DNA from 3 places in the Nocardia sp. BMG111209 genome. Region 3 is predicted to be linked to each of the others. Evidence: riboswitches for the same ligand, from Rfam matches in the RefSeq annotation. Region 3 holds a riboswitch; each other region holds the start of a gene.

Region 1 (3,267 bases), on a different contig from region 3:
CATGCTGACGGCATGATCGATTCCCTGAAGAACCGGGTGCGCGAGAAGTTGATGCGACAGCTCCGGGAGGACGGGCCCTACGATCCGGACCTGGACGATCCCCGTCTGGTCGCCGTGGCGACCGACCTCGACGCACTGGAGTCGGTCGCCGACGACGACCCGCTGGTGGAGCAGCTCGCCGAACGCTATCTGGTGTTCTGACCGTTCAGAAGGAACACGGCGCCGCACCGCCGGCGTCCTGAGCGGTCAGCCGTGGCCGGGTCTCCGGCTGGGGATTCCAGTGGCCGTCCGCGCACGTGTACTCCCACGACGGCCCCCGCCGCACCAGCACATCGATCGCGTCGACCAGACGATCCACATCGGCCGCGGTGGTGCCCAGGCCGATACTGGCCCGGATCGCGCCGTCGACGCCGAGCCGGGCGAGCAGCGGATGCGCGCAGAATCGGCCGTCGCGCACCCCGATCCCGTGTTCGGCGGACAGATACGCCGCCACCCGGCCCGGTTCGACACCGTCGAGGGTGAAGGTCACGATGCCGACGCTGTCGGCGCTGTCCGACCAGATGCGCAGGAAGCGCACCCCCGCGATACCGCCCAGCCCCTCGCGCAGCCGGATCGCCAGCCGCCGCTCGTGTTCGGTGGCCCGCTCCTGCAGTTCGGTGAGCGCATCACAGGCCGCGGCCAGGGCCGCCACGCCGAGGACATTCGGCGATCCGGCCTCGTGCCGCTGCGGCGCGGGCGCCCAGTCGACACCGGTCGTGCGGACCTCTCGGACCGCCCCGCCGCCGGCCAGGTACGGCTCGGCGGCATCCAGCCAATCCCGGCGGCCCACCAGCACTCCCGCGCCGAACGGCGCGTACAGCTTGTGCCCGGAAAAGGCGAGGTAGTCGATTCCGCTGTGCCGCAGGTCGATTCGCCGATGCGGCGCCAATTGCGCGGCATCCACCAGGATTCGGGCCCCGCACTCGTGCGCGACGGTCGCGAGCCGTTCCAGCGGCAGCACCTCACCGGTGACGTTCGACGCACCCGTGATGGCAAGCAGCGCAGCGGGTTTGGTACACAGCTCCGCGACCACCCGGCGGATCGTCTCGGCCACGGTGTCGGCGGCCCGGACCACCCGCCGCCCGTGCCGCAGCCACGGCAGGAAGTTGGCGTGATGTTCGATGTCGAGCACCACGGTATCGCCGGGTACGCAGGCGGCCAGCAGGTTCAGCGAGTCCGTGGTGTTGCGGGTGAACACCACGACCTGGTCGTCGGTACAGCCCAGGAACCGGGACACCGAGGTCCGGGCGGCCTCGTAGCAGTCGGTGGAGATCCGCGAGGCGTATCCGGCCCCGCGATGCACGCTCGCGTAGTAGGGCAGCAACTCCGACACCCGGTCGGTGACCTGTGCCAGGGCCGGGGCGCTGGCGGCGTAGTCGAAATTCGCGTAGCGCACGGTGCCACCGGACACCAGCGGAACCTGCAGGTCGGCGCCGGATACCTGGGCGGCACAGGTCGGGTCGAGAACAGCGGTCATCACGCAATCCCTTCGGTTCGGGGACTCCGGAAACGACGAGGAAAAAAGTCGGAGTCCGCGCTTGCCGAGCCCGGTCGGGCTGCGGCCCGGTCGTCACCCGGAGCACCCCGCCGCGGAGGAGGGTTGCCGGCCAGCAAGCCGGGGCTTGACGCTGGCACTCATGACCTGAGCTGAAGATAGGCACTGGCCCGAACCCTTGTCAAGATTCGGACGTGTCGCCGCGCATGTCCGGGGGGACTCGCCGTAATCGCCTTGCCATCCCGATCCGACCTGCGCTTATATCGAACGGTGACCGTCTCCCTGCTGCTCGGATTCACCGGACTGTGCGTACTGCTGGCCATCACCCCCGGCCCGGACACCTTCCTGGTCCTGCGCTTCTCGATCGCCGGGCGCCGGCACGGGATCGCGGCGGCGCTCGGTTCCGCGGTCGGTGGCATCGTCTGGGCAACCGTGGTCGCGGCCGGGGTGGCGGCCCTGCTCGAGCAATCTGCGACCGCCTACCGCGCGGTGAAGGTGGTCGGCGGAATCTACTTGATATATCTCGGAATTCGGACGCTGATCGAACATCGCCGGGCCCGCGCGGACGGCGAGCCGGCGGACACCCGGGCCAGCACGGCGACCGTGCCGTCCGCATTCAGCGCGGGCCTGCTGTCGTGCCTGCTGAATCCGAAGGTCGGATTGTTCTATCTGGCGGTGCTCCCGCAGTTCCTCACGACGGTCACCTTCCTGAACGCGCTGGCGCTCGGCGCGATCGAATCGACGGTCGCCGCCGTCGAGATGGTACTGCTGGCGACGCTGGCCGCCCGCGCGATCGAACTGCTGCGGCGGCCGCGCACCCGGGCCCGGCTGGAACAGATCAGCGCGGGCGTGCTGACGGCGCTGGGCATCGGCACCGCGGCGTCGGCGGCCTGATCAGTCCAGGGCGGTGGCCCGGTGATAGGCGCCGTTGTAGTACAGCAGCGGCGCGGCCAGGGGCGCGGCGCCGGTCTCGTCGTGCACCCGGGTCACCAGGCCCACGACCAGGGTGTGGTCACCGATCGCGAAACGTTCCCACACGGTCGCCCGCACCCAGAGCGGCGTCCCGTGCAGCACCGGCTCGCCGGAGTCGAGCGTGGTCCACAGCGCGGGTTCGCTGAACCGCTGTCCGGCCTCCCGGGAGAACCGCCGCGCCAGCTCCTGCTGATGCTCGCCGAGGAAGTGCACGACCAGCGAATCCGCGCCCAGCATCGACGCGATGCTGGAGGAGGTGTGCGCGATGTTGAACGAGATCAGCGGCGGCTCGAGCGACAGCGAGGCGAACGAGGTGGCGGTGAACCCCACCGGCCCGTCCGCACCCGCGAGCGTGACGATGGTCACACCGGCCGGATAATGCCGCATGGCCGACCGGTACTGCTCGGCCGGAATGCCGTCCGAGCCCACGGACGCCCGTAGTTCCGCGTCGGGAGATCTGCTCACAGTTCCAAACTACGTCGCGCGATCGCGACCCTCGCCGGGAGGACGGATGACCGGCGTCACACCGCCTAGTCGACGTCGATCGACAGCCCCGCGGTGATCCGCACCAACTCCGGGAACGAGGTGCGGAAGACGGTGTTCGGATGGCCTCCGGCCGCCCACAGCTCCCGGTATTCCGACAGCGCATTGTCCACGTAGGTGGGCAGATTCGTGGGATGGCCCACCGGCGCGATACCGCCGATCGGCTGCCCGGTCACCTCCCGGGCGGTCGCCGCCGGGGCGGGCGTCAGCGTCCCTTC
Region 2 (3,267 bases), on a different contig from region 3:
TCCTGGTGATGTCGGGCATCTCCACCCGCGCCTCGTTCGAACAGTTCCCCTACCGCCCCACGGTGGTGCTGGATTCGGTGGCCGATCTGGTCGGCCGCACCTCGAATCCGTTCGCCGGCTGAGGGATTCGGTGGCGTCCGCCGGACGCGAACGCCACCGGTACCGGCTCAGCCCAGCGCGTGATCCAGATCGCCGAGCAGATCGTCGATATCCTCCAGGCCCACCGAGATCCGCAGCACGCCGTCCGTGATCCCCACGGCCGCACGGCCTTCCGCACCCATCGCGCGATGCGTGGTGGTCGCCGGATGGGTGATGAGGGTCTTGGAATCACCGAGGTTGTTCGAGATGTCCACGATGCGAAGGCGATTGAGCACCTCGAAGGCGCGCTTCTTGCCCTCGTCCGGATTGGCCGCCAGTTCGAAGGTGACGACCGTACCGCCGCCGCTCATCTGACTGCGCGCCAGATCGTACTGCGGATGTGACTGCAGGAACGGGTATTTCGTCCAGGACACGGCCGGATGCTGTTCCAGGAACTCCGCGATCCGCAGCGCCGAGGTGGCCGACTGCATCACGCGCAGCGGCATCGTCTCCAGGCCCTTGAGCAGCGTCCACGCGTTGAAGGGGCTCAGCGCCGGACCGGTGTGCCGCATGAGGTTCTTGACCGGGCCGTCGATGTAGTCCTTCGCACCGAGGATGGCCCCGCCGAGCACCCGGCCCTGACCGTCGATGTGCTTGGTGCCGGAGTACACCACCACATCCGCACCCAGCGGCAGGCTGCGCTGCAACAGCGGGGTCGCGAAGACGTTGTCCAGCACCACCTTCGCGCCCGCGGCGTGCGACAGTTCGGTGACCCGGCGCACATCGACCAGGGTCTGCATCGGATTGGACGGGGTCTCGAAGAACACCGCGGTGGTCGGCACCGACAGCGCCTGCTCCCACTGGTCCAGATCCTCACCGTCGACGAAGACGGTCTCCACACCCCAGCGCGGCAGGATCTCGTTGCACACCACGAAACAGGAGCCGAACAGGCTGCGCGCGGCCACCAGCCGATCGCCCGCGGCGAGCAGCGCGGCCAGTGCGGTGAACACCGCCGACATGCCGCTGGCGGTGGCGAAACAGGCCTCGGCGCCCTCGAGCAGGCGCAGCCGCTCCTCGAACATCGCGACCGTCGGATTGCCGTAGCGGGAGTAGACGAAGTGCTCGACGTCGCCGGTGAACGCGGCCTCGGCCGCCTCGGCGCTCTCGTAGACGAATCCGGACGACAGATACAGCGCCTCGGAGGTCTCCTCGAAACCGGAGCGCCGCAGTCCACCCCGGACTCCCAGCGTCGCCGGGCCGACACCCGAGGGCAACGGCTTCTCGAACGCTCCACCCGTGATCATGCCTGTCTCCCTTCGGTTTCCGCCGCGATCACGACTGCCGCCACGGCAGTCCATGCGCCCGCCAGCCGGCGGCGCCACGATGGGCCTGCTCGTCCAGCGCGCCCTCGAAACCCTCGAGCACGTTGTAGGACGGGGCGAAGCCGGCCGCGGTGGCCGCCGTCGCCGCGCCGATCGACCGCTGACCGGAACGGCAGAGGAAGACGACCGGGGCATCGCTGCCCTCGGCGCGCCCGGCGAGCGCCTGCTTCAGCTGATCGACGAAGGCCTCGTTGCGCGCGCCACCGAGATCGACCCATTCGATCAGCGCCGTCGGCCGGTCGATCGAGGCGGTGTCGGGCACCCCGACGAACCGCCACTCGGCCTCGGTGCGCACATCCACCAGCACCGCATCCGGGTTGTCCCGCAACAATTCCCACGCCTGCAGTGGGGTGATATCGCCTGCGTAGCTCATCTGTCGAACCTCCTCGAGAATCCGCACTTGCCGCACCGGGAGCCGGTGCGCGGCCAGGTCGTCACCCGGAGCACCCCGCCGCGAAAGAGGGTTGCCGACCAGCGAGCCGGGGCTTGACGCTGGTACTCATGACCTGCAAAGAGATTGCCCGGTGATCGGGTTGCCTGTCAAACTCCGACGGCCTCAATCGCACACGCGCCAGACCCCGCCGGAGCGGGTCAGCGACCAGGTGCCCGACGACTCCTTCCCGTCCACCGAACCGGTCACGGTCACCTTGCCGTGATCGCCGTCGATACTCGGATCGGCGAGCCGGACGAGATCGACCTTCTTCCCCGCGGCGGCGGCGAGCGGCGAACGCGCCGGATCGAATCCGGCACAGGCCGCCGCGGTCAGCTTCGCGGGATCGGCGGCGTTCCAGGCGTCGGCGTAATCGCGCACCGCGGTGGCCATCTTGTCGGAATCTGTGAGGTTTCTCTCGGCGGGCCGGGTCGCCTCGAGGACCACCACGGCCACGAGCACCACCAGGGCGATCGCGAAGGCCGCCAGGAAAGGCAGGGCGGACCGGGTCTTTTCCCGCTGATCGATGACGACGGGTTCCTCGTCGGGCGTGGTCATGGCATTGATCATCCCTGGTCGCCCGGTGTGTCGGGAGTCACGCCCGGCATTTCCCGCCGGGGGCGGGGGAACGGAGGCGATAGCCGTCACCGATAGAATCTTCGGGAACTGGCGGCCGCCGCGGCGCCAACCGGATCCTTGCAGCAACGATGCAGCATCGATGGGATGTCGGGGACGCCGGGGGGAGCCCGTCCGAGCGTCAACTTAGCCTAAGCTAAGAAAGACGGCTGAGACCAGAGTTTCCAACCAGAGGGTGCGCCTGAGAATGACCGAACACAGCGCCGATCGACAGAGTGCGGATCGCCCGTTGCGCATCGCCATCGTGGGTGCCGGACCGGCGGGCATCTATGCCGCCGACGCCTTGATGAAGTCCGATGCCGAGGTGAGCATCGATCTGTACGAGCGGATGCCCGCACCGTTCGGCCTGATCCGCTACGGCGTCGCGCCGGACCATCCGCGGATCAAGGGCATCGTCACCGCGCTGCACAAGGTTCTCGACAAGCCGCAGGTCCGCCTGCTCGGCAACATCGACTACGGCAGCGACATCACCCTCGAGGATCTGCGCAGGTTCTACGACGCGGTCATCTTCTCCACCGGCGCCAACGCCGACCGCGCCCTCCCGATCCAGGGCATCGATCTGGAGGGCTCCTTCGGCGCCGCGGATTTCGTCTCCTGGTACGACGGCCACCCCGACGTCCCCCGCAGCTGGCCCCTGGAGGCCGAGAAGGTCGCCGTCCTCGGCGTCGGCAACGTCGCCCTCGACGTCGCGCGCGTCCTCGCCAAGACCGGTGACGAACTGCTCCCGACGGAGATCCCGCC
Region 3 (3,267 bases):
AGCCGACCAGGCCGATCAGGAACATCCGCCGGCGGCCGAGGTAGTCGGCGAGCCGGCCGCCGAGCAGCAGCAGACCGCCGAAGATGAGCGTGTACGCGGTGAGCATCCACTGCTTGTCGCCGTCACTGATGTGCAGGTCACGCTGGGCGAACGGCAGCGAGATCGTGACGATGGTGGCGTCGAGCACCACCATCAGTTGAGCCAGGGCGAGCACGCCCAGGGCCCACCACCGGGTCGAGCGACCGCGCTCGGCGTCGGTGGCCGGGGATTCGTGTACTGCGATCCCGAGGTCGGTCATGGGGGAGAACTCCTGAGTAGGAAGCAAGATGACGCCATCGTGTCACCGCCAGTCAAATGGCGTCAAGAGAAAAATGTCTGACTGCGACATTTGGCATCTCTGGTCATGAACTCGTAACACGGAGTTAGAATGCGTAGATGCTCGGCTCCTCGTCCTGTCAGCCCCGGGCCGGTCTGCGCGAACGCAAGAAGGAGCAGACCCGGCGCCGGATCATCGAAGTTGCGCTGCAGCTCTGCGACAGTCAGGGCTTCGAGGCGACGACCGTCGAGCAGATCGCCGACGCCGCCGACGTCTCGCCACGCACGGTGAACCGGTACTTCGAACTCAAAGAGGACATCATCCTGGCTCCCACCGAGGAGTGGGGCCGGCGCGTCGCCGTCGAGCTGCGCAATCAGCCCATCACCGGCAACGAACTGCTCGCGCTGCGCAATGCCCACCTGGTCGTGGCCGAGCTCAGCACCACCGACGAGACGCTGCCGTTCTCGTGGTTCCAGCAGATGCAGCGGATCATGCGGGCCAGCGCCGCGGTGCGCTCGCGCAGCATGGACTTCATCGATACCAAGACCGCCGAGCTCAACGCGGCGCTCGGCGAGCGCCTCGGCCTCGATGCCGACTCACTGACCGTACGCCTGATCGCCGCCACCTGGCACGCCGTCATCCGCACCGGTATGGAGTGCGACAGCGCGCTGGCCGAATGCCCCCCGGCGGCCGCCCCGGACCTGATGGTCCGGGCCGTGCAGGCGGCCTACGACGAGTTCCAGCGGGTGTGCGCGCGTCCGATGGCCGCTGCCGAGTAACTCCGGCGCAACCCTTTGACAGCATCGGAACGCAATCCGATACCATCCAGGGCAGGTCATGAGCACCAGCGCCAAGCCCCGGCTCGCTGGTCGGCAACCCTCCAGTTGCGGTGGGGTGCTCCGGGTGATGACCGGGCTTCCGAGAAGGCCGGAAGCAAGCGCGACGTCAGGAGCACGACCATGAGTAACCCCATTGCGCCCGGTATCGGTTGCGCCGCGGACGTATCGGGCGTTCGCCATCGCCTCGCTACCCTCGAAGGGGTGCGTGACTTCTCGTTCGCTGCGGTGTATCCCGGGTCCGGCACGGTGGCGGCGCGGTGACCGTGGACATCGACGCACGGACCGCAGCGGCCCTGTTGCCGCCCGCCGACGGCACCCTGGGCACCGTCGCCCTCGGGGATGTGCGGCTGGAGAGCGGGGCGGTCGTCCCCGACGCGATTCTCGCCGTGCAGCGCTGGGGTGAGCTGTCACCGAATCTGGACAATGTGGTGCTCGTCGAGCACGCCCTCACCGGTGACTCGCACGTGATCGGCGCGCCGGACCGCCTGCATCAGCTGGCGGGCTGGTGGGACGGCATCGTCGGACCGGGTGCGCCGCTGGACACCGACGAATGGTGTGTGATCGCCACCAACGTGCTCGGCGGCTGCAAGGGCAGCACCGGGCCGACGAGTCCCGCTCCGGACGGAAAGCCCTGGGGCACAAGGTTTCCCGAGATCTCCATCCGCGACCAGGTGACCGCCGAGGTGATGCTGGCCGATCTGCTGGGCATCGACCGGGTGGCCGCGGTGGTCGGCGGATCCATGGGCGGTATGCGGGTGCTGGAGTGGATGGTCGGGTACCCGCAGCGCGTCGGCGCCGCGCTGATCCTGGCCGTCGGCGCACGTGCCACCGCCGATCAGATCGGCACCCAGACCACCCAGATCGCGGCCATCACCGCCGATCCGGATTGGCAGGGTGGCGATTATCACGGCACCGGCCGCACGCCGCGGACCGGGATGGGCCTGGCCCGCCGCATCGCGCATCTGACCTATCGCACCGAGTTCGAGCTCGACCACCGCTTCGAGAATCAGGCCCAGCAGGGCGAGGATCCCCGGACCGGCGGCCGCTACGCGGTGCAGAGCTACCTGGAACACCAGGCCGACAAGCTGGTCGCCCGGTTCGATCCGGCCACCTACGTACTGCTCACCGAGGCGATGAACCGCCACGACGTGGGCCGCGGCCGCGGCGGCATCGAGGCCGCGCTGGCGAGTACCGCGGTGCCGTGCGTGGTGGGCGGTGTCGACTCCGATCGGCTGTACCCGCTGCGTACCCAGCAGGAGCTGGCGGATCTGCTGCCCGGTTGCCGGGGACTCGAGATCGTGCATTCCCGCGACGGGCACGACGGCTTCCTCACCGAGACCACCGCGGTCGGCAAGTTACTGGTCCAGACGATGGATCTGGCCCGATCCGCCCGCGACGGCTCGGTCAGTCGACACCCAGACTGCTGATCGTCGCGGCCAGGGTGACGATGGCCCCGCCGAGCACGGCGTAGGCCGCGATGTCGAAGGGCCTGCTGCGCACCGCCAGCAGGCCCACCCGGGCGGTCGGGACACACAGCCGCAGCGCGGCCGCCAGCAGGACCGCGCCCCCGACGAAGAACGCGCCACGCCGCCACCGATCCTCCGCGACGAACACCACCGCCACCACCAGCACCGCCACCACCAGCGACATCGGCAGGTGGGTGCGGAAGAACCGCCCGACTGCTGCGGAGCGCGACGGCAGGGTCACAGGGGTCTCGGTCACGTTCCGATTCTCGCATCCCCGCCCGGGTCGGGGCGGGTCGCTCGATCGCGGACCGGCCGGGGATACTGGCCCGCGTGCTTCATCTGGTGTTCTTCGAACCTCGCATACCACCGAACACGGGTAACGCGATCCGGCTGGTCGCCGGCACCGGGTGCGAACTACATCTGATCGAACCGCTCGGATTCGATCTGTCCGAGCCGAAGCTCCGGCGCGCCGGACTGGACTACCACGACCTCGCGTCGGTGCGGGTGCACCGGGATCTGGCGGCCGCCTGGGCGGCGATCACACCGGAACGGGTGTTCGCGTTCACCGCACGCGCCACCCGCCGCTACACCGATATCGAGTACCGCCGGGGCGATGTCCTGCTGTTCGGGCCGGAACCCACCGGGC

What was found. A riboswitch is a leader RNA that binds a small molecule or an ion and turns the genes downstream of it on or off. The one in region 3 is predicted to bind S-adenosylmethionine.
Region 1: it holds a riboswitch for S-adenosylmethionine, as region 3 does, so the genes downstream of both, G361_RS0134325 (aminotransferase class V-fold PLP-dependent enzyme) here and G361_RS0140820 (homoserine O-acetyltransferase) in region 3, are expected to answer to the same signal.
Region 2: it holds a riboswitch for S-adenosylmethionine, as region 3 does, so the genes downstream of both, G361_RS0137920 (rhodanese-like domain-containing protein) here and G361_RS0140820 (homoserine O-acetyltransferase) in region 3, are expected to answer to the same signal.

What each region holds. Positions count from the first base shown of each region.
Region 1 covers NZ_KB907309.1:683,528-686,794, forward strand. Annotated here, with positions in the region: gene G361_RS0134320 (hypothetical protein) at 13-201, shown strand; gene G361_RS0134325 (aminotransferase class V-fold PLP-dependent enzyme) at 206-1,516, opposite strand; SAM riboswitch class IV at 1,569-1,682, opposite strand; gene G361_RS0134330 (LysE family translocator) at 1,805-2,428, shown strand; gene G361_RS0134335 (flavin reductase family protein) at 2,429-2,893, opposite strand; gene G361_RS0134340 (YbaK/EbsC family protein) at 3,037-3,267, opposite strand, start outside.
Region 2 covers NZ_KB907309.1:1,470,040-1,473,306, reverse strand. Annotated here, with positions in the region: gene G361_RS0137930 (HAD-IIA family hydrolase) at 1-122, shown strand, start outside; gene G361_RS0137925 (O-succinylhomoserine sulfhydrylase) at 168-1,382, opposite strand; gene G361_RS0137920 (rhodanese-like domain-containing protein) at 1,411-1,833, opposite strand; SAM riboswitch class IV at 1,852-1,967, opposite strand; gene G361_RS47580 (hypothetical protein) at 2,017-2,448, opposite strand; gene G361_RS0137910 (FAD-dependent oxidoreductase) at 2,714-3,267, shown strand, end outside.
Region 3 covers NZ_KB907310.1:611,276-614,542, reverse strand. Annotated here, with positions in the region: gene G361_RS0140830 (MFS transporter) at 1-298, opposite strand, end outside; gene G361_RS0140825 (TetR/AcrR family transcriptional regulator) at 436-1,095, shown strand; SAM riboswitch class IV at 1,150-1,262, shown strand; gene G361_RS0140820 (homoserine O-acetyltransferase) at 1,413-2,582, shown strand; gene G361_RS0140815 (DUF3017 domain-containing protein) at 2,560-2,805, opposite strand; gene G361_RS0140810 (tRNA (cytidine(34)-2'-O)-methyltransferase) at 2,952-3,267, shown strand, end outside.